One region of the Streptomyces sp. NPDC104371 genome, then DNA from elsewhere that is predicted to be linked to it. Evidence: riboswitches for the same ligand, from Rfam matches in the RefSeq annotation. Region 1 holds a riboswitch; each other region holds the start of a gene.

Region 1 (7,147 bases):
TGGTCGCCGCGGCCACTCCCACCACCGCGACCGGAACGACGTACCGCGCGGCCTTGCGACGCACGCCGTGTGCGTTCCCGGCTTCCCCGGCGGGTGTGCTCTCGTCGGATTCGTACGGTGCCATGTCTGCCTTACCTCCGTCGTCGGCGGCGGCCTGTCTCCTGTGCACTCGTCCACCCCTGCGCCGCCATTGTCACCCGAACTCCTGTGAGGTGGTGTCTCTCATCTGACCAAATCCGCCGCGGGGAAGCGTCAGACCGCGGGCCCAACTCCGCCTAATCCTGGGGTATGACACGGCAGTACGGCTTCTCTTCCGACCCGTAGGGGACGTGGGGGACTCCCGCTCGACGGGGACGACAAACGCGTGACCCGCCGCGCGCTTCCCTGGAAGGCGTGACGGGTCGGTGACGGAGGTGCCGGGCGTGGGCTCGGCCCGGAGGCTGGTCAGCCCGCCCGGTGCACCACCGCGTCGCACAGGTGCGTCAGGGCGGCCTTCGCGCCGCACTCGGGCAGCGGGCTCAGGGCCGCCCGCGCCTCCTTCGCGTAGCGGAGCGTGTCGCGGCGGGCCTGCTCCAGCGCCGGGTGGACGCGGAGGCGGGCGAGGGCTTCGGCGTGGCGGGCGTCGTCGGTCAGGTCCGACTCCAGCAGCTCGCGCAGCGCGATGTCCTCGGGCAGCCCCAGGCGCTCCGCGCGCTCGCGCAGATGCAGGACGGGCAGGGTGGGGACGCCCTCCCGCAGATCCGTCCCGGGCGTCTTGCCGGACTCGTGCGAGTCCGAGGCGATGTCCAGGACGTCGTCGGCCAACTGGAACGCCACGCCGAGCCGCTCGCCGTACTGCGTCAGCACGTCCACGACGGTCTCGTCGGCGCCCGACATCATGGCGCCGAACCGGCAGGCCACGGCCACCAGCGAACCGGTCTTGCCACTGAGGACGTCGAGGTAGTGCTCCACCGGGTCGCGGCCGTCCCGGGGGCCCGCGGTCTCCAGGATCTGGCCCGTGACCAGCCGCTCGAAGGCCTCGGCCTGGATACGGACCGCCTCCGGGCCGAGGTCGGCCAGGGTGTGCGACGCCCTGGCGAAGAGGAAGTCACCGGTGAGGACCGCGAGCGCGTTGCCCCAGCGGGTGTTGGCGCTGTCGACCCCGCGCCGCACCTCGGCCTCGTCCATCACGTCGTCGTGGTAGAGCGTGGCCAGGTGGGTCAGCTCCACGACCACGGCGGAGGGCACGATCCCGGGCGCGTACGGGTCACCGAACTGCGCCGCGAGCATCACGAGCAGCGGCCGGAACCGCTTCCCGCCCGCGCGCACCAGATGCTGCGCGGCCTCCGTGATGAACGGGACCTCGCTCTTGGTGGCGTCGAGCAGCCCTTCCTCGACAGCGGTCAGCCCGGCCTGGACATCGGCTTCCAGAGCCTGGTCCCGCATGCTCAGCCCGAACGGCCCGACGACGGTCACGTGGGGTCTCCTGTCTGCTGCCGGTCACACGGTGGGTCTCAAGAATGGTCACGTGGTCGATGACGCTGCCGGTCGACCGGCTCATGGAGCCTGTCGATCTGTCGCCGCCACACTCAAGTCAGCGTATCCGGTCACGTTTCGATCACCGCGAGCGCCCGCTCTTCCAGGCCGGGCGGTATCGGATCACGAACGGTGCGTCCATGATCAGGTTACCCAAACAGGTACATATCGGCACAAATGATGAGCGCCTCGCGAAGTCGGTGACGCCTTCGCGTGCCGTCTCCGCGTGTCCGGATTTCGTAGGTCACCTCTTGAGGACAAACAGGGCAAATCACCCTCTATCACCTCCCCCTGGACGCACAGAACGCTCCAATTTCGCCCGAATTAGCCCTATATATCCCTTAGTTACCGATGTGAGATCAAGATGCTGTAAGTGAAATAGGTCACGCGTCCGCCGGGTCAGGTGGTTCGAGCCAGTCGCCAAACTCCCGTTCGCGAACGGCAAGTTGATTCACGCTCAGCAAATTGGATCATTACCACCATTCCCCCATGTCAAGGTCATTTAGACCTGATCATGACGTTCGGCCTTGTTTCGGACATGCGCTTCCGCATACGTTCCCCTCACTCGAGCGGACGCCGAATCCTGCCACCGCCCGAGATCCCATCGACCCCATGCAGGCAGGAGCGGGGGACCCAGGTAAGTCGCCGGACCGGACATCGCGCCGGACCGGCTCGGGGTGAAGCCGTGCCTCGTACGAGGACACGGCCGGGCACCTCCCCGCCCGAACCCGACAGCTCACCTCGTAGGCGTAGGAGAGGAATACGACATGCCCGCTTTCGCCCTGCCCGCACGCCGTCGGGACCGTGGCTCCAAGGCCTCCCGTCTCACCCGCACTCTCGGTCTCGTGGGAGCCGGCGCCGCCGCTCTCGCCCTCCCCGTCGTGGGCGCCACCAGCGCCTTCGCCGCTCCCGAGCCCACCCAGACCGTGACCCTGAAGACCCAGGGCACGACCCTCGACAGCTGGATACGCCAGTCGCTGTCGATCATGTCCCAGCACAACATCCCGGGTTCGTACGACGGCATCTACCGCAACGTGATGCGTGAGTCCTCGGGCAACCCGAAGGCCATCAACCTCTGGGACTCCAACGCCCGCGCGGGCATCCCGTCCAAGGGCCTCCTCCAGGTCATCGACCCGACCTTCCGCACGTACCACGTGGCGGGCACGGCGTTCGACCCGTACGACCCGGTCGCGAACATCACCGCCGCGTGCAACTACGCCGCCGCGCGGTACGGCTCGATCGACAACGTCAACAGCGCGTACTGAGCCCCGCCGGGCCGACAAGGGCCCACCGGCCCCACCGGCCCCCTGGTCCTACCGGGCCGCGAAGAGTCTTTCGAGGACGACGGCGATGCCGTCGTCCTCGTTCGACGTGGTGATCTCGTCCGCGACCGCCTTGAGTTCCGGATGGGCGTTGGCCATGGCGACGCCGTGCGCCGCCCAGCGGAACATGGGGATGTCATTGGGCATGTCGCCGAAGGCGATGGTCGACGCCCGCGCGAGGCCGAGATACTCGGCCGCCAGCGCGAGCCCCGTCGCCTTGGTGACACCGCACGGCTGGAGTTCGACCGTGCCGGGCCCCGACATGGTGACCGTCGCGAGCGAGCCGACCGCCTCACGGGCCACCGCCGCCAACTCGTCGTCCGACAGGGCGTGATGGCGCAGCAGCACCTTGCTGATCGGCTCGCACCACAGATCGTCGCGCCGTTGGACCCGTACCGCGGGCAGCGTGGGGTGCGGCATCAGATAGCCGGGCTCGATGAGCGTGAGCCCGTCCACCCCGTCCTGGTCGACGGCCGCGCACACCTGCCCGACCTCGGCCTCGATCTTGCCGAGCGCGGTCTCGGCCAACTCCCGGTCCAGCGTGACGGAGAACAGCAGCCGGTCCGCGCCCGCGTCGTACACCTGCGCGCCCTGTCCGCACACCGCGAGCCCCCTGCTGCCGAGATCGTCCAGCAGGGGCCGGGTCCTCGGCGCCGGGCGCCCCGTCACCACGAGATGCTGCGCGCCGGCCGCCGTGGCCCGCTCCAGCACGGCCTTCGACCGGTCGGAGAGCGTGTCGTCACCCCGCAGCAGCGTGCCGTCCAGGTCTGTGGCGATAAGGGCGTATGCGAGGGGTGCGGCCATGATCAGAGAATACGGACGGAACCGCCGGGCGACTCGGCGCGAACCGGACGAGGTCCCGTTCTCCCGTACACACCGTGATCGACACGCTACGATGGTGGGTTCGGCAAGTCCCTCTCCGCAGCGGGGCGTTGACCTCAGCCGTGTGCTGCCGCCAGATGCCTGGCCAGCCGCGGCGAGGCGAACTCCGTACCGCAGACGAAGCGCATCACCGGGCCGTACGAGGCCGCCGCCGGAAGGCCCGTGAAATAGAGGCCGGGGACGGACGACACATAGCCCGCGCCGAGCTTCGGCGCGCCCCGGCTCACCGCCAGTTCCGTACGCAGTTCATGGCCGAGGAAGTCCATCGCGGCGATGTCCACGCGGTAGCCGGTCGCCGCGATCACATGGTCCGCGGTCAGCTCCTCCGTACGGCCCGCGTGCGTCCGCACCGTCAGCGCCGGTCCGCTGTCCGTCGCGGACGCGCTGACGATACGGGCGACCTCGCGCACCCGCACCGCGCCCTCGAAGCGGTCGCGCAGCCACCACGCGCCGAGCGGGCCGAGGACGCGGCGGACCAGGTAGTGGCGCGCCTGGGCGGGCAGATAGCGGTAGGGATGCGGGTAGTAGCTGAGGGCCCACAGCGACCAGGCGCGGCCGAACGGCGACTCGGGCCGCAGCTTGGGCTGGCGCCAGGGCGGGGCGCCGAAGGAGACCTGGCCCCGGCCGCGCGCGACCACGCGGACCCGCGCGCCCGCCTCGGCCGCCAGCGCCGCCGTCTCCAGAGCGGACTGGCCCGCGCCGACGACCAGCAGGTCCTTGCCGCGGAACCGGGTCAGCTCGTGGTGCTGGGAGCTGTGGGAGAGCGGGGCCGTCGGGGCGGGGCCGTCCGCCGCCGCCCCCGCCAGCTCGCGCGGGACGTGGGCGAGACCGGACAGTCCGGTCGCCACCACCACCGCCCGCGCGGTGAACAACTCCCCCGAGTCCAGCTTCAGTTCGAAGTCACCGCCCGTGCGCCGGTCCACGGAGACGACGCGGGTCCGCTCCAGTTCCGGCACCTGCTTGTGCTGGAACCACTCGCCGTAGGCCTGGAACATCTCGACCGGGATGATGTCCTCGTCGGTCACCAGCCGGCGGATGCCCGCCGCGTCGCAGTAGTCGACCAGGGTGTGGCCCCGCCGGGGGGCGTCGATGTTCGAGGCGGCCGGGGTCGACTTGAGGAGCATGCCCTCGGGCATATGGTCGCGCCAGCTCACCATGGGCTCGCCGAAGACGCGCACCGGGATGCCGCGCGCCCGCAGATGGGCGGCGGTGGACAGGCCGAACGGCCCGGCGCCGATGACTGCTACCGGTTGGATCACGAAGTCCCTCCCCAGGACGCACACATGCCTACTTCGTGGTGGAGACCGGGCCGGGTGGTCAGCCCGAACCCGCGGCGCGGCCACGGCGGTCGGTCCGCCAGAGCCGGTACAGATGCTTGGCGCCCGGCCGGACGAGCCGGGCGAGCATCGTGAAGAACGGCCGCAGGTCGTCACCCGCGAACCAGGCCAGTTCCGTCCCGCTCGCGCGGGCCGGGGCGTGCGGCGTCGTATAGCCGCTGCGACGGTAGGCGATCAGCGCGGGCAGGTCGATGTTCTCCACGACGTACCGGTGGCCGGCCCGCTGTTCGCCGTCCGGGACCGGGCGGCCGGTCAGGTCGAGGTGGAGGGCGCGGACGACGTCCACCCCCGCCTCGTTCTCGAAGAGACGGAACTGGGCGCCCATGCGCGGGTTGAAGTCGAGCAGCTTGTACTGACCGTCGCGCCGGTCGAAGCGCAGGTCGAGGTCGATGATGCCGGTGAAGCCGATCTGTTTGATGAAACGGGCGGCGAGGTCCGCGAGTTCCGGGTTGTCGACGACGTACGCGTGCGCCGTCATGCCCGCGTGCGGCGGCCAGGAGCGGACCTTGACGCCGGTGAACAGGGCGAGCGGGGTCGAGTCCTGGTCGAAGTACGCGTGCACGATCCAGTCCTCGGCCTCCTCCCGCGGCAGATACTCCTGGAGGATCACGCCCGGCCGCTCGCCCCAGTGCCGGGCGAGCGCGAGGAGCCCCTCGGGGGTGGTGATCCTCGTGGTGCCGTTCACGGCGGGCCGCTCGCGGCGCACGAAGGCCTCGCGGTTCTTCGCCACCACCGGGAAGCGGGCCGTCTCGGCGAACCGCACGATGTCGTCGTACGACTGCGGGAAGGCCGCCGCCGGGCTCGGGATGCCGTGTTCCCCGCACAGGTCGTGCAGGCCCTGCTTGCTGGCCAGGCGGCGCGGCAGCCCGGCGTCCACCTTCGGGAACAGGAAGGGCCCGGTCAACGCGTCCTGATGCTCGGCGATCAGGACCGCCGCCTCCTCGTCGGTGGGGATCAGGACGGTTGGACGGCCTATACGGCGCCCGATGCGCAACAGGCCCTCCACGAGCCGCTCCGGACCCTCCGTCCCGGTGGTCGGCCAGACGAAGGCGCGCCGCAGATAGCGGGAGAGGGCGGCCGGGGTGTAACGGTCCTCCGTGATCGCGTACATCGGTATGCCGAGCCTGCCCAGGCTGCGGATGGCGCCCACCCCGCCGTGGTGCAGCGGGTAGTCGCCGAACTTCACGATGAGCCCCGGCACTTCGCGGTCCACGCCGGGCGGCGCACCGCCGGTACCGGTACTCCTGGCCACGGGTCCCCCCACGTGTCCCCCCTAAGGACCGGCCTCATCCCGTCCATGTCCCCCAAGGGACGCTAAGCCGGAATTGAACGCTCCGACAAGGCCTATCCGGACATTGCGAACCCTTTAGACACTGCCCAAGACAAGCAACTCACCCGTAACGTGTGGGGCGACCACATGGCACGCAGCCCATGCACGGCACACCTGGCGTTGCACGAAAGCGAGGCAGGACCCCATGCCCCCCTTCGATGTCCCCGAGGGTGACCCCTTCGGCCCGCACAACCTCCCCTACGGCGTGTTCTCACCGGCCGGCTCCGACGAGCGGACCGTGGGCGTCCGGCTGGGCGATCACGTACTCGACGCGGGCGCCGCGGCGAAGGCGCTCGGTTCTCCCTATGTCTCCCTGCTGGCCCAGCCGTCGCTCGGCCCGCTGCTGGCCGCGGGGCGCACCGCCTGGTCGGATGTGCGCCGTGCGCTGACGGCCTGGGTGACGGTGCCCGCGCACCGCGAGACCGTCGAGCCGCTGCTGCGCCCGCTCTCCGAGGTGACCCTGCATCTGCCCTTCGAGGTCGCGGACTACGTCGACTTCTATGCCTCCGAGAACCACGCCCGCAATGTCGGGCAGATCTTCCGTCCCGACGCCGCGGACTCCCTGACGCCCAACTGGAAGCATCTGCCGATCGGTTACCACGGCCGGGCGGGGACGGTCGTGGTCTCCGGCACGGACGTCGTACGTCCGCAGGGGCAGCGCAAGGCGCCCACGGACCCGGCGCCGGTCTTCGGGCCGTCCGTCCGCCTGGACATCGAGGCGGAGGTCGGGTTCGTGGTGGGGGTCCCCTCGCAACTGGGCC
Region 2 (7,147 bases), on a different contig from region 1:
CGGCTTCTGCTGTCCGGGCCGGAGGACTTCGACCGGGTCGACGAGGTACGGGCGGACAGCGACGCGATCCTCGTCGGCGCGGGCACGCTGCGCAGCGACAACCCGCGCCTGCTGGTCGCCTCCGCCGAGCGGCGCGCGGCCCGGATCGCCGCCGGGCGCCCGGAACACCCGCTGAAGGTCACCGTCAGCGCGTCCGGCGACCTCGACCCCGCGGCCCGGTTCTGGCACACGGGCGGCGCGAAGATCGTCTATACGACGGACGAGGGCGCCCGGCGACTGCGGGAGGTGCTGCCGACGGACGTGGAGGTGACCTCGCTCGGCCCCGCCGTGGAGTGGGCGGCTGTGCTCGCGCACCTCGGGGACGTCAAGGGCGTACGGCGGTTGATGGTCGAGGGCGGCGGGCGCGTGCATACGCGGTTGCTCCAGCAGGGGCTCGCGGACGAGCTGCGGCTGGCGGTGGCGCCGCTGTTCGTGGGCGAGGCGGACGCGCCGCGGATGTTCGGGCCCGGGGCGTACCCGCCGGGCCGGATGCGGCTGCTGGAGACCCGGCCGGTCGGGGACGTCGTCCTGCTGCGGTACGTCCCCACGGCGCCCGGCACCGGGAGATCGGCCGCCGCCGCCGACCGGCGATGGCTGCGGACGGCCTGCGAACTGGCCGCGCAGTGCCCGCCCTCCCGTACGGCCTTCAGCGTCGGCGCGGTGATCGTCGCGGCCGACGGCACGGAGCTGGCGCGGGCGCACTCCCGGGAGGGCGGCGACCCCGTCGTCCACGCCGAGGAGGCGGCGCTGGCGAAGCTCGACCCGGCGGACCCCCGGCTGGCCACCGCCACGGTGTACAGCAGCCTGGAGCCGTGCACCCGCCGCGCCTCCCGGCCCGCGCCCTGCGCCCGGCTGATCCTCGACGCCGGGGTACGACGGGTGGTCACCGCATGGCGCGAGCCGGACACGTTCGTCGCGTCGGCCGACGGGAGCGGGGCGCTCACGGCCCAGGGGGTCGACGTGGTGCTCCTGCCGGAGTGCGAGCGGCGGGCGAAGGCCCCGAACGCCCATCTGCTCTCCCCGCCCGACCGCTCCTGACCTGGCCCCGGCGCTTCCCGGACCGGGTGAAACAGCAGGTGAGAGTGGGGAAGCGAGATCCGTGCACGAGGTACCCCGCGGATGACGTACACTTGAATCACCGACGCGGGGTGGAGCAGCTCGGTAGCTCGCTGGGCTCATAACCCAGAGGTCGCAGGTTCAAATCCTGTCCCCGCTACTGATCACCGAGGGCCGGAATCCGAAAGGGTTCCGGCCCTCGGTGCGTTCGCCCCCTCATACCCTCGCCTTGATCACTAGCAGTCACGTTGCGTAAGTGAACGGAATCGCTCCGCACAGCAACTGACGCCCCGTCAGGCTCATGAGACGGGTGACACGTGGTCAACTCGCCCTACTTCCACCGCTCATGAGGCGAAAGTCCTGGCCGATGGGATCGATGATCCGGCCGAGCAACTTGGAATACGGCCCTCGCGTCTATTAACGTTCGATAACGCAGCGCGGTCGTCCCAGCCGTCACCCGAGGCGGCTCCGTGCGCGTGTGCCGAATCCCGTAAGGGAACCGGGGAACCACCACTTTGGGGTGAATCGGGCGGATGCCGCCGTGGCAGCACGGCAGGCACAGAACCCGTAGGAGACCTTCCTGCTCCGAACCCGTCAGCTAACCCGGTAGGCGAGACGGAAGGAAAGGAGTGCGCCCGCGTGGCGTCCAACCGGTCTGCCCAGAACACGTCGTTCGCCCCCGAGGACACCCAGCCGTACGGCTTCGCGGCCCGCGACGACGAGGGCCCCTGGGAAGAGTGGAGTCCTTCGGAGGAGTCCGTCCGTCCCGTCCGCGGCAGGCACCGCGTCGGCAAGCAGCGCGGCGGCGGCCTCGCGCGCAGCTCCACCGTTCTCGGCGTCGGCGTCATAGCCGCCGTCGGCGCGGGCGGCATGGCCACCGCGCAGACCGGCAAGCCGCCGGTGTCGATCTCCCTGCCGGACATGCCCTCGTCCCTGCCCGACATCTCCTCGGTCACGGACTCCGCCAAGTCGCTCATCGGCCAGGACGACGACACCCCCGAGGCCGCCGCCACCCCCCTCAGCGACGTCGGCCTGACCAGCGCCGCCTCGGGCAGCGCGGACGCGGGCGAGGCGCTGCGCGCCCGGATCATGCAGCAGGCCGAGTCCCAGCAGGACCAGGTCGACCAGGCCGCCGCGCGTGCCGAGCAGGAGGCCGCCGCGAAGCAGGCCGCCGAGGCCGCGACCAAGGCGCAGGACGAAGCGAAGGCCAAGGCCGCCGCCGAGAAGAAGAAGGCCGAGGAGGCCAAGAAGAAGGCGGAGGAAGAGGCCCGCAAGAAGGCCGAGGAGGAGCGCCTGGCCAAGCTGGCCAAGCAGTACTCCCTGCCCACCTCCTCGTACACGCTGACCTCCCACTTCGGCGACGCCGGCAGCATGTGGTCCTCCGGCCACCACACCGGCCTCGACTTCGCCGCCCCCACGGGCACGCTCCTCAAGGCGATCCACACGGGCACCGTCACCGAGGCCGGCTGGGCCGGGGCGTACGGCTACCGCACGGTCCTCACCCTCGAGGACGGCACCGAGCTGTGGTACTGCCACCAGTCCTCGATCAGCGTCAGCGTCGGGCAGAAGGTCAGCACCGGCGATGTCATCGGGCGCGTGGGCGCGACCGGCAACGTCACCGGTCCGCATCTGCACCTCGAGGTCCACACGGGCGGCGGCGACGCGATCGACCCGCTGGCGTGGCTGCAGAACAAGGGCATCAACCCCTGAGCACCGGGCCCCGCGCCCGCACGCCCGCCCACCTCTGATCCCCGGCGGTCCTGACGGCTACCCCCCGACGTCAGGGCTGCCGGTCACGCGTTCCCGCACCGACACCGCGCCCGCCCGCCGCGTTTACGGGAACTTTGCCCCACACCGGAAGTGATCACTCCGAAGCGGGCGTTGACTACGGTCATGACTTCTCTTCGCAAGCTCGGCTCCTCCGACCTCGAGGTCTTCCCGCTCTCGCTCGGCGGCAACGTCTTCGGCTGGACCGCCGACGAGGCGCAGTCCTTCGCGGTGCTCGACGCGTACACCGCGGCGGGCGGCAACTTCATCGACACGGCCGACATGTACTCGGCCTGGGCCGACGGCAACCAGGGCGGCGAGTCCGAGACCGTCATCGGCGACTGGACGAAGGCGCGCGGCAACCGCTCCGATGTCGTCATCGCCACCAAGGTCGGCCGGCATCCCGAGCACATGGGGCTCGCCGCCGACACCATCAAGGCCGCGGCCGACGCGTCCCTGCGCCGCCTCGGCACCGACTACATCGACCTCTACTACACGCACTTCGACGAGCCGGAGACCCCGGTCGAGGAGATCATCGGCGCGCTCGACGACCTGGTGAAGGCGGGCAAGGTGCGCGCCATCGGCGCCTCCAACATCTCCGCCGCCCGCCTTCAGGAGTCCCTCGACTTCTCCGACCGGGAGGGCCTGGCGCGGTACGTGGCGCTCCAGCCGCAGTACAACCTGGTCTCCCGCGAGACGTACGAGGGGGAGCTGTCGGACATCGCCTCCCGCGCGGGCCTCGCGGCCGTCCCGTACTACTCCCTTGCCTCCGGCTTCCTGACCGGCAAGTACCGGCCCGGCACCACGGTGGACTCGCCGCGCGCGGAGGGCGCGGGCAGGCATCTGGAGACCGAGCGCGGACGCCGCGTGCTCGCGGCCCTCGACGAGGTCGCGCAGGAGCGCGGCGCGCAGGTCGCGACGGTCGCGCTCGCCTGGCTGGCGGCCCGGCCGACGGTCGTGGCACCGATCGCCTCCGCCCGTACGGTCGAGCAACTGCCCGCGCTGCTGGCGGTGCGGGACCTGACGCTGACGGACCAGGAGCAGAAGCTCCTCACGGAGGCGTCCGCGTAGCTCCGTCAGGGGCCTCAGCCCTGTGAGCGGTACGGGTTGTACACCGGGTACCCGGCAGGGGGCGCCGTCTGCCACGCGGGCGGCGCCCCGGTCGCCGGGGCGTACCCGTGTCCCCACACCGGCCTCGGGGCCGCGGCGCGCGCGGCGTGTGCCAGCGCGGGCAGCGCCACGCCCCGTCGCGCCCACATCCCGGTGAGCAACTCCCGTTCCCGTACGGCGAAGTCGGCCGCCGCCCGGCCCCGGCGCCCCTGGCGGCGCAGGAACGCCAGCGATGTCGCGTACGCCTCGTACTCCGCGACCGAGCGCGCCGCCGCCTTCCCGAAGTGGCGTCCCGCGTACTCCCGGGCCAGCTTCCGCGCCCGCATGGAGCCGAGGGCGAACGGCTCGCCGGGCCCCACCCAGCCGGCGGCCACGTACGCGGGCAGTTCCTCGCGCACGGTCCGCAGCTCTCGCTGCCGTGTCCAGATCACCAGCCAGGTCAGGAGCCCGAACGCGGGCACCATGAACCCCCCGTACACCGCGAAGAACCCGAACTGGCCGAAGGACGCGGAGCCGTTCCACAGGGAGTGCATGCTCATGGCGAGCAGCAGTCCGCCGAGCGGCACCAGGATCCGGCGTACGCGCTGGCGCTCGGCGGAGAGCGCGGCGATGCCGATGCCGATGCCGGTGAGCACGGTGAACAGCGGATGCGCGAAGGGCGACATCACCACGCGGACGAAGAACGTCGCGGCGGTCACGGACGCCAGCCCGCGCCCGCCGCTGAGCTGGTCGGTGCCGAAGGCCGTGCCCAGATAGAGGATGTTCTCGGTGAAGGCGAAGCCGGTCGCGGTGACCCCGGCTATCACCACCCCGTCGACGATGCCGGTGAAGTCCCGTCTGCGGAAGAGGAAGACCAGCAGCACGGCGGCGGCCTTCGCGGACTCCTCGACGACGGGCGCGATGACGGTGGCGCCGAGGGTGTCGGCGTTGCTCGGATCGGCGGTCGAGGTCGCTATCCACCGGGTCGCGAAGCTGTTGGCGACGATGGCGATGAGCGCGGCGGCGCACGCGCCCCATGCGAAGGCGAAGACCAGGTTGCGCCAGGGGCCCGGCTCGACCCGGTCCAGCCAGCGAAACGCGGCGACGAGCAGCGGTACGGGCAGGACCGCGAGGCCCAGCCCGACCAAGAACCCCTCGGTGCCGGTCTGTTGGCGTACGAGGGCGAGGATGACGAGCCCGGAGAGCGCGAGCAGCGTGATCAGCGCGCCGTAGCGCACCCATCGCTTCTGCCACCAGTGCGCGGGGCGGAACACGCCCCCTCCGGCGTCGCCTTCGGGGTGCGTCGGATACGGGAGACCGGTGACCACGGCACGACCCTAACGAGAGGGGGTGACACCGCGCGATGGTGCCTGGTGAACGGGGTGATCAGGCGGCTGGACGCGGGGAGTTCAGACGGCGGACGGCCGGTCCGGGTGCGGTACGCGACGGAAGAGCAGGTCGTTCACGACATGGCCCTTGTCCAGGCCCTGGCCCTCGAAGCGGGTCAGCGGCCGGAAGGCGGGCCGGGGCGCGTAACCGCCGTCCGGCCGGGTGTTCTCGAAGGCCGGGTGCGCGGTGAGCACGTCGAGCATCTGCTCCGCGTACGGCTCCCAGTCCGTCGCGCAGTGCACCAGCGCGCCCGGTCGCAGGCGGGTCGCGGCCAGGGTGAGGAACTCGGGCTGGATGAGGCGCCGCTTGTGGTGGCGCTTCTTGGGCCAGGGGTCGGGGAAGTAGACGCGCAGCCCGTCGAGGGAGTCGGGTGCGAGCATCTCGCGCAGCAGGATGATCGCGTCACCGTTCGCGACACGGACGTTGGCGAGGCCCGCCCGGTCGGCGAGGGCCAGCAGATTGCCCTGGCCCGGGGTGTGGACGTCGACGGCGAGGATGTTGGTCTCCGGGGCGTCGGCGGCCATCCGCGCGGTGGCCTCGCCCATGCCGAAGCCGATCTCCAGCACGACGGGGTTCGTGTTCCCGAACAGCTCGGCGAGGTCCACGACCCGCTGCCCGTCGATGTCCAGCCCCCACCGGGACCACAGCCGCTGCAACGCGTCCGCCTGCCCGGCCGTCACCCGGCTGCGGCGCGGCTGGAAGCTGCGGATCCGCCGCTCGAAGTGCGACCCGGCGGGATCGGCCTGCGGCCCGTCGGGAAACCGTGGCTCCCTCTTGGCCCGCGACCCACCGGGGACGCGCGGAGACAGACCACCGTCGGCGGTCTCGGAGGCTACGGGGGCGAAGTCGAGGGAGTCAGACACAGTGCCCTCCATGGTACGGGGCCACCGCCTGCGCTCGGGCCGGGCCGAGGCAGGGGGCGTTCAGTTCTGGTTCAGCGTCGTGAGTGCTCGGCGTGCCACCTCTCGGCCGATCGGCAGTGCTGCCGTGGCGGCCGGTGACGGTGCGTTCAGTACGTGGACCGTCCGCGGGCCCTCCTTGATCAGGAAGTCGTCCACCAGCGTTCCGTCCCGCAGGACGGCCTGTGCCCGTACCCCCGCCGGTGCCCGTACGAGATCCCGCGGGCCGACCGGCGGCAGCAGCCTGCGCACCGCCTCGGTGAACGCCTCCTTGGACACCGACCGCCGTAGCTCCCCGGCCCCGTACCGCCAGTGCCGTCGCGCGATCCGCCATGCCCCCGGCCAGGCCACCGTCGCGCCCAGCTCCCGAGGCCGCAGGACCCCCCAGCCGTACCCCTCGCGCGCCAGCGCGGGCACCGCGTTCGGCCCGATGTGCACCTCTCCGTCGATCCCCCGCGTCAGATGCACCCCGAGGAAGGGGAACGCCGGGTCCGGCACCGGATACACCAGTCCCCGCACCAGATCGGGCCGCGCCAGGGTGTAGTACTCGCCGCGGAACGGCACGATCCGCATGTCCGGGTCGTCCCCGGCCAGCCGGGCCACCTCGTCGCAGTACAGCCCCGCGCAGTTCACCAGCGCACGGGCGCGCAGGACCGTTTCGTCGCCGGTCAGTACGGCGACGCCGCGCGCGGGGCGCCGGTCGATCCGGACGACCTCGCTGCCGTACCGCAGCTCCGCCCCCGAGATCTCGCCGAGCCGCCGGGCGACCGCCGTGTAGTCGCAGATCCCCGTGATCCCGACATGGAGGGCGGCGAGGCCCCGCACCTCGGGCTCGTACTCCGCGATCTGCGCCGGGCCCAGCTCCCGCACCGCGATGCCGTTCTCCCGGCCGCGCTGCGCGAGCGCGT
Region 3 (7,147 bases), on a different contig from region 1:
GGCGGCGGCTTCGGGCAGGAAGGGCTGGTAGGTCATGTACGAGCGCGGGTCGACGACCGTGACGGTCGCCTCGCCGTAGCGCATCTTCTTGAGAATGCGTCGGGCCGCGTACAGGCCTACGTACCCACCGCCTACTACGAGGATCCTGGGACGCTCCGTGGTGCTCATGGCATCGAGTATCCACCTGCCCCCAGGGGGTCGCTCGTGCGCCCCTTCACAAGCTTGCAAGGGGTGTCTGCTACACTGCGCGGCCCACGTGACGAAGGTCATGACGCCGGGTGGGAACCTCTGTACGAGCCTCTTCTCCCGCCAGGGCCGTGAGCTGCCCCTCCGGACCTTCGCTGTTTCGTGCCGGGCCCGGTTCCGTCACCGCCGGGCCCTCGGGGGACCGCTCACGCGAGCGCGGTCCACGGCACTTCGAGCCCTCTGTACGTCTCCATAGGCCCCAATCACCGCCCAGCGAGGGCGAATTCCTTGTGAAGAAGTTCACAAGTTTTCCGACAGCATGCCGTCAACAGGTTCCGACCAAGATCTTCCGGAACCCGTCCCTACGGTATCCGACCTGCTCACGGGCAGGTACCAGCGGGTAGCCGAAGCGTGACCGGGGCCCCGTCTGAGCCCCGGTCAGTTCGCGCACCACCCGCGGAGGGTGGCTCAGGGCCGCGGGCCCGCCACGGAGAACGCGATGCCGTCGAGGATCGCCTACGAAGGCGACTCGGCCGCATAGAACGCGATGCCGTCGAGGATGTCGTGCTCGCTCACCACGACCTCGGCCGCGCCGACGCGTTCCATGATGGTCAGCAGGACCAGGGCGCCCGCGCCGATGACGTCCACCCGGCCCGGGTGCATCGAGGGGATCGCCGCGCGCTCGGCGTGAGTGGACCTCAGCAGCCGGCCGGTGATCTCCCGGACGCGCTCGTAGGGGACACGGGAGTGGTGGATCGCCGTCGAGTCGTACTCCGGGAGGTCCTGGGCGATCGCGGAGATCGTGGTCACCGAACCCGCGAGCCCGACCAGCGTCCGCGCCTCGCGCAGCGGCACGTCCCGCTCCGCCAGATCCAGCGCGGCCTCGATGTCGGACCGTATGGCCGCGATCTGCTCCTCGGTGGGCGGGTCGGTGACGACTCCGTCGCGTACGAGATGACGCTCGGTCATCCGGACACAGCCGATGTCGACGGACCGCGCGCCGCGCACCCGGTCGTCGCCGACGACGAACTCCGTGGAGCCGCCGCCGATGTCCACGACCAGATAGGGCCGGGCCAGGTCGGTACGGCCCGCCAGTTCCCTGGTCGCGCCCGTGAAGGAGAACTCCGCCTCCTGGTCACCGGAGACGACCTCGGGCTCGACGCCGAGGATGTCCTTGACGCCCCGCACGAACTCGTCGCGGTTCTCGGCGTCCCGGGACGCGGAGGTGGCGACGAAGCGGACGCGCTCGGCGCCGTGCTCCTTGATGACGCCCGCGTACTCACGGCAGGCGGCGAACGTGCGCTCCAGCGCCTCGGGGGCGAGACGGCCGGTCCGGTCGACGCCCTGGCCGAGCCGGACGATGGTCATCCGCCGGTCCAGCTCGGTCAGTTCGCCCGTGGCCGGGTCGATGTCGGCGACCAGGAGCCGGATGGAGTTCGTACCGCAGTCGACGGCGGCGACGCGCGTCACGCGCCCGCCTCCCCCGCATCGGCGGAGCCGGAGTCGGTGGTGCCGCAGTCCGGCGTCGTCACGCACGAGCCCTTGCGCCACCACTCGGGCAGCATCGCGATCGCCTCGTCGCCGAGCGGGTTGACGCCCGGCCCGGCGGCCAGCGAGTGGGCCACGAGCACATGCAGGCACTTGACGCGGTCGGGCATGCCGCCGGCGCTCGGGAAGCCCGCCAGGACCTCGATGGCGTCCCGGCGGGCGATGTAGTCCTCGTGCGCGGCGCGGTAGGCGGCGGCCAGCTCGGGGTCGGTGGCGAGGCGCTGCGTCATCTCCTTCATGACGCCGTTCGCCTCCAGCGTGCCGATGGCCGAGGCGGCGCGCGGGCACGTCAGGTAGTACGTCGTCGGGAACGGCGTGCCGTCGGGGAGCCGTGGCGCCGTCTCCACGACGTCCGGCTGCCCGCACGGGCACCGGTGCGCGATCGCGCACAGCCCGCGCGGCGTGCGGCCGAGCTGCTGCTGGATGGCCGCGATGTCCGCGTCCGTGGGCTCGGTGCGAGGGGTGGGCGGCGGAGGGGTTTCCATGGCTGTCTTTCAGACTGTCTTTCGTGTCGGTTCGGCGGTTCGGCGGGCGGGTCGGTGCGACGGGCCCGCCGGTTCAGTGGCCGGATCCGCCGGGCTCGTCGGCCCGGTCGATTCCGTCCCAGAGGCTGGTGTACCAGGGGCGCGCGGCCATCGCCCGGCCCGACTGCGACGGCTTGGCCGTCTGCGGGTCGATCACGATGTAGCCGGTCTCCCCCGGCATCACATAGTGCAGCCGCTGCCGGATCTGCTGGCGCGCGTACGCGTCGTCCTGCCAGCGTGCCTTGAGGTCGCGCAGGTGCTCGACCCGCTCGTGGGCCCGCTGCCGCTCCCGCTGCTTGGCGGCGATCTCGGAGCGCTGGGAGAAGTACTGCCGGGTCGGGTAGGCGAGCGCCACGATCAGCGAGCACAGGACCAGCGCGAGGAGGGCGGCGCGGCCGGTGAGCCGGGAGCGGCGGGCCTGCCGTTTGGTCTGGGAGCGGTAGACCCGGGCGGCCGTCTGCTCGCCGAGCAGCCGCAGCCTGGTCGTGGTGGAGAACCGGTCGCGGTCCTTCACGGCCATCTCTCCCGCCTCCCCTTCATACGCGCGTACGTCCCCGCACACGGTACGGGACCGCGTACGGGGACGTACGACGACTGGCTAGCTCAGCCCTTGAAGCGCGGGAAGGCGCTGCGGCCGGCGTAGACCGCGGCGTCGTCGAGGATCTCCTCGATGCGCAGGAGCTGGTTGTACTTGGCGACGCGCTCGGAGCGGGCCGGGGCACCGGTCTTGATCTGGCCGCAGTTGGTGGCGACGGCCAGGTCGGCGATGGTGACGTCCTCGGTCTCGCCGGAGCGGTGGGACATCATGCACTTGAAGCCGTTGCGCTGGGCCAGCTCGACGGCGTCGAGGGTCTCGGTCAGCGAGCCGATCTGGTTGACCTTGACCAGCAGGGCGTTGGCGGCGCCCTCCTCGATACCGCGGGCCAGGCGCTCCGGGTTGGTGACGAACAGGTCGTCACCGACGAGCTGGACCTTGTCACCGAGCTTGGCGGTGATGGTCTTCCAGCCCTCCCAGTCGTCCTCGAACAGCGGGTCCTCGATGGAGACCAGCGGGTACGCCTCGACCAGCTCGGCGTAGTACTCGGTCATCTCGGTGGCCGAGCGCTGCTTGCCCTCGAAGACGTAGGAGCCGTCCTTGTAGAACTCGGACGCGGCGACGTCGAGCGCGAGGGCGATCTGCTCGCCGGGGGTGTAGCCGGCCTCCTTGATCGCCTCGAGGATGAGGTCGAGGGCCTCGCGGTTGGAGCCGAGGTTCGGGGCGAAGCCGCCCTCGTCGCCGAGGCCGGTGGACAGACCCTTGTTCTTCAGCACCTTCTTGAGGGTGTGGTAGACCTCGGCGCCCCAGCGCAGGGCCTCGGAGAAGGACTCCGCGCCGATCGGGGCGATCATGAACTCCTGGATGTCCACGTTGGAGTCGGCGTGCGACCCGCCGTTCAGGATGTTCATCATCGGCACCGGCAGCAGGTGCGCGTTCGGGCCGCCGAGGTAGCGGAAGAGCGGGAGGTCGCTGGCCTCGGAGGCGGCGTGGGCGACGGCGAGGGAGACGCCGAGGATGGCGTTGGCGCCGAGGGAGCCCTTGTTGTCGGTGGCGTCCAGGTCGAACATCGCCTGGTCGATCAGGCGCTGCTCGGTGGCGTCGTAGCCGACCAGCTCCGGGCCGATCTGCTCGATGACGGCGAGGACGGCCTTCTCGACACCCTTGCCCTGGTAGCGGCCCGGGTCACCGTCGCGGAGCTCGATGGCCTCGAAGGCGCCGGTGGAGGCGCCGGACGGAACGGCGGCACGACCGGTGCTGCCGTCGTCGAGGCCGACCTCGACCTCGACCGTGGGGTTGCCTCGGGAGTCCAGGATTTCCCGGGCTACGACGACGTCGATGGACGGCACGTGCATCTCCTTCTGGGATGTGACGCTTTGGAGTGCGGGGCACTTTGTGGCTAGAGCCTATCCGCCTGCCGGACCCGGCCGACTGACCGACCGTCCCGCGAACAGGTTGACGCTCCATATTGTTTCAGGTCGGAACAAATGGCGGGGCGGGAACGGCAGAAGAACCCCGCTCCGGCGCGTGCGGGGGAACACGCGCCGGAGCGGGGAGCGGGGGTCTCCGGACGGCCTACGTCGAGGTGGCCGCCGGGAGAAGGGAGTTGCGGCCCGGCTGTCCGGCCGTCACTTCAGGTGGAGCTGCTGGCCCGGGTAGATGAGGTCGGCGTCCTCGACGATGTCCTTGTTCAGCTCGAACAGCTTCTGCCAGCCGCCGCGGATGTGCCGCTCGGCGGCGATGGAGCTGAGGGTGTCGCCCCGGACGACCTTGTACTCGCCGTCACCCTTCTTGACCTTCTTGCCGGTCGGGGTGGTCACGGTCTTCCGCGCCGCCGGGCGCTCGGTGGAACGGGAGGCCTTCTGCGCCTCGGCCGAACGGGAGACGGTGCCGCTCTGCGCGCTCTTGGGCGCGGCGGGGGCCGTGCTCTTGGGCGCGACAGGGGCCGTGCTCTTCGGCGCGACAGGGGCGGCGGGGGCCGCGCCACCGTTGTTCGGGGTGCTGGACAGGCCCTTGCCGCAGACCGGCCAGGCGCCCTTGCCCTGGCCCGCGAGGACCTTCTCGGCGACGGCTATCTGCTGCGCCTTGCTCGCCAGGTCGGCGCGCGCGGCGTAGGCGGTGCCGCCGTACGCGGCCCAGGTGGACGTGGCGAACTGGAGGCCGCCGAAGTAGCCGTTGCCGGTGTTGATGGACCAGTTGCCGCCGGACTCGCACTGGGCGACGGCGTCCCACTCGGCCGTGGTGGCGGCGGAGGCGTTGCCGGCCGCCATCAGCGGGGCGGCGACGGCGGCGCCGGTGACACCGGCGAGCGTGATGGCGCGGACGGCCTTGGACGGACGACGGTGCTTGCCCTTGCCGGAAGACAGCATGGTTCGAATCCCCTCACCGACGCCTGCGAGGTGAGCTGTCGGGTTCGGGCCGGTTGAGCTGCCCGGCCGCACCCCCCGAAGGGCGTACGGCTTCACCCCTAGCCGTCCCGGTCAACTCCCGGGCGCGGCACTTACCTTGGGTCCCCCGCTCCTGCCTACGGCGCTTGACGCGACGACTGTTCCCGGGCGGCCGCCGGCAGGATTCGGCGTGGCGACCGTCGGGGCCCGCTGTGGCGAGCGGCCTTGACCGTAAGCAGCCGATCGCCGGAATTTCAAAGACGATCAGGGCTTATGAGACTCATATCTCACTCTCGCCAAAGCGGACATTTGACATCGAAGTAGGGCGTGAACTGGCGTCAGAAACCGGACAGTTCAGTGCTTCTTCGCTGTGCGGCCGTCTTCCAGCGCGAGGCTCTGACCGGGGAGGATGAGGTCGGGGTCGGAGCCGATCGCCTTCTTGTTCACGTCGTACAGCCCGCTCCATCCGCCGTGCAGCTCAAGCGAGTCGGCGATGGCGGACAGCGTGTCGCCGGGACGGACGGTGTACGAGCCGTCCGTGGCGCCGTGCGGGGCAGGGGAGTCGGGCGAGGCGTGCCGCCCGAACCCGTCGCCGCCACGCCCGTTCGCGCCGTGTTCGTCGGCACTGCCGCCGCGGTGGCGCCCGCCGCCGGAGGTGCGGTGCGCGTCCTTGCCCGAAGTGGCGGTCTCCCGCGCCGACTTGCCGGGCTCGGCCTGCTTCGTCGCCTTCTCGGACGGCTCGCCGGACTCCTGTGCGCCGCTCGTCTCGGTGCCCTGCTCGGACGGAACGGTGGTCGGGTCCGAGGACGGGGACGACTCGGGGGAGGACTCGGACGTGGAGGGCGAAGGGGAGGAAGTAGACGGCAACGGGGTCGACTTGGGTGATCCGGGCATGTCGGGCAGACCGGGATCGTTCGCCGCGCCGAAGTCGGAGCCGGAGGTGTGGGGGGAGGACGACGGGTCGTTCGCGACGCCCGTGTCGACCTGGGTCTCACCGGAGTGCTTGGTCAGACCGGCGAGGGGCGCGCAGGACTGCCAGGCGGAGGTCCCCCGGTGGGAGAGGATCCGCTCGGCGACGGCTATCTGCTGCGAGCGGCTGGCCTGGTCCGCGCGGGGCGCGTAGTCGAGGCCGCCGTACTTCTCCCAGGCGGACTGCGTCAACTGCAGGCCGCCGTAGCGGCCGTTGCCGGTGTCCGCGCTCCAGGAGCCGCCGCTCTCGCACTCCGCGACCTGGTCCCAGGTGGTGGCACCGGCCGCGCTCGCACCGGTGGCACCGAGAAGCGGAATCGCGATCGCCGATCCGGTCACACCTGCCGCGACGAGGATCGCGGGGGCCTGGCGGCGGCGACGGTGACGGCCGTTCCCGGGAAGCATACGGTTGCCTTTCGCGCGACAGCAGAGACCACGCGGCAGCCGTGGCGCACCGCCGCGTTACTGCGCGAACGTAGCCGCACTCGAACGCTTGTCACAAGTTCATGCAGCGCGGATCACGTAAATGTCACAGACTTGTCGAAGAGCCAACTCACGCTTCCCGCCCGGGTGTTCGCGGCATTGCGGAGGGTCGTCAGCGGCCCTGTGGCGGAACGGGTGTGAACTCCACGGGGAGCGTGCGCAGTCCGCGCATGATGAGCCCGCCGCGCCGGCGCAGCTCGGCGGGGTCCGCCGCGAGGCGCAGGTCGGGGAGGCGGGTGAGGAGCGTGGCGAGCGCGGCCTGTCCCTCCAGGCGGGCGAGCGGGGCGCCGAGGCAGTAGTGGACGCCGTGCCCGTACCCGAGGTGCTGGTTGTCGCGGCGCGAGAGGTCGAGGAGGTCGGGGTCGGCGAACCGCGCCGGGTCCCGGTCCGCGGCGGCGAGGACGACGAGCACCGGGTCGCCGGGCGCTATGTCCTGCCCGCCGAGGGTGAGCGGCCGGGTGGCGAACCGCCAGGTGGCCAGCTCGACCGGGCCGTCGTAGCGCAGGAGTTCCTCG

Evidence for each region. Region 1 has a riboswitch for cyclic di-AMP ahead of ACZ60T_RS30955 (transglycosylase SLT domain-containing protein). Riboswitches for the same ligand answer to the same signal wherever they lie in the genome.
Region 2: another riboswitch for cyclic di-AMP. It lies ahead of ACZ60T_RS19330 (M23 family metallopeptidase); the one in region 1 lies ahead of ACZ60T_RS30955 (transglycosylase SLT domain-containing protein).
Region 3: another riboswitch for cyclic di-AMP. It lies ahead of ACZ60T_RS29790 (transglycosylase family protein); the one in region 1 lies ahead of ACZ60T_RS30955 (transglycosylase SLT domain-containing protein).

Annotation. Positions count from the first base shown of each region.
Region 1 covers NZ_JBVJNF010000013.1:126,928-134,074, reverse strand. The annotation lists gene ACZ60T_RS30965 (LolA family protein) at 1-124, opposite strand, end outside; gene ACZ60T_RS30960 (polyprenyl synthetase family protein) at 445-1,455, opposite strand; cyclic di-AMP (ydaO/yuaA leader) riboswitch at 2,112-2,278, shown strand; gene ACZ60T_RS30955 (transglycosylase SLT domain-containing protein) at 2,283-2,780, shown strand; gene ACZ60T_RS30950 (HAD family hydrolase) at 2,829-3,641, opposite strand; gene ACZ60T_RS30945 (FAD-dependent oxidoreductase) at 3,776-4,978, opposite strand; gene ACZ60T_RS30940 (carboxylate--amine ligase) at 5,037-6,308, opposite strand; gene fahA (fumarylacetoacetase) at 6,532-7,147, shown strand, end outside.
Region 2 covers NZ_JBVJNF010000006.1:11,658-18,804, reverse strand. The annotation lists gene ACZ60T_RS19340 (dihydrofolate reductase family protein) at 1-1,077, shown strand, start outside; tRNA gene ACZ60T_RS19335 (tRNA-Met) at 1,182-1,255, shown strand; cyclic di-AMP (ydaO/yuaA leader) riboswitch at 1,565-1,723, shown strand; gene ACZ60T_RS19330 (M23 family metallopeptidase) at 1,735-2,805, shown strand; gene ACZ60T_RS19325 (aldo/keto reductase) at 2,989-3,933, shown strand; gene ACZ60T_RS19320 (PrsW family intramembrane metalloprotease) at 3,948-5,279, opposite strand; gene trmB (tRNA (guanosine(46)-N7)-methyltransferase TrmB) at 5,361-6,203, opposite strand; gene lhgO (L-2-hydroxyglutarate oxidase) at 6,264-7,147, opposite strand, start outside.
Region 3 covers NZ_JBVJNF010000012.1:98,900-106,046, forward strand. The annotation lists gene ACZ60T_RS29765 (NAD(P)/FAD-dependent oxidoreductase) at 1-168, opposite strand, end outside; gene ACZ60T_RS29770 (Ppx/GppA phosphatase family protein) at 703-1,656, opposite strand; gene ACZ60T_RS29775 (DUF501 domain-containing protein) at 1,653-2,219, opposite strand; gene ACZ60T_RS29780 (FtsB family cell division protein) at 2,293-2,778, opposite strand; gene eno (phosphopyruvate hydratase) at 2,862-4,142, opposite strand; gene ACZ60T_RS29790 (transglycosylase family protein) at 4,422-5,162, opposite strand; cyclic di-AMP (ydaO/yuaA leader) riboswitch at 5,168-5,335, opposite strand; gene ACZ60T_RS29795 (transglycosylase family protein) at 5,535-6,554, opposite strand; gene ACZ60T_RS29800 (cytochrome P450 family protein) at 6,745-7,147, opposite strand, start outside.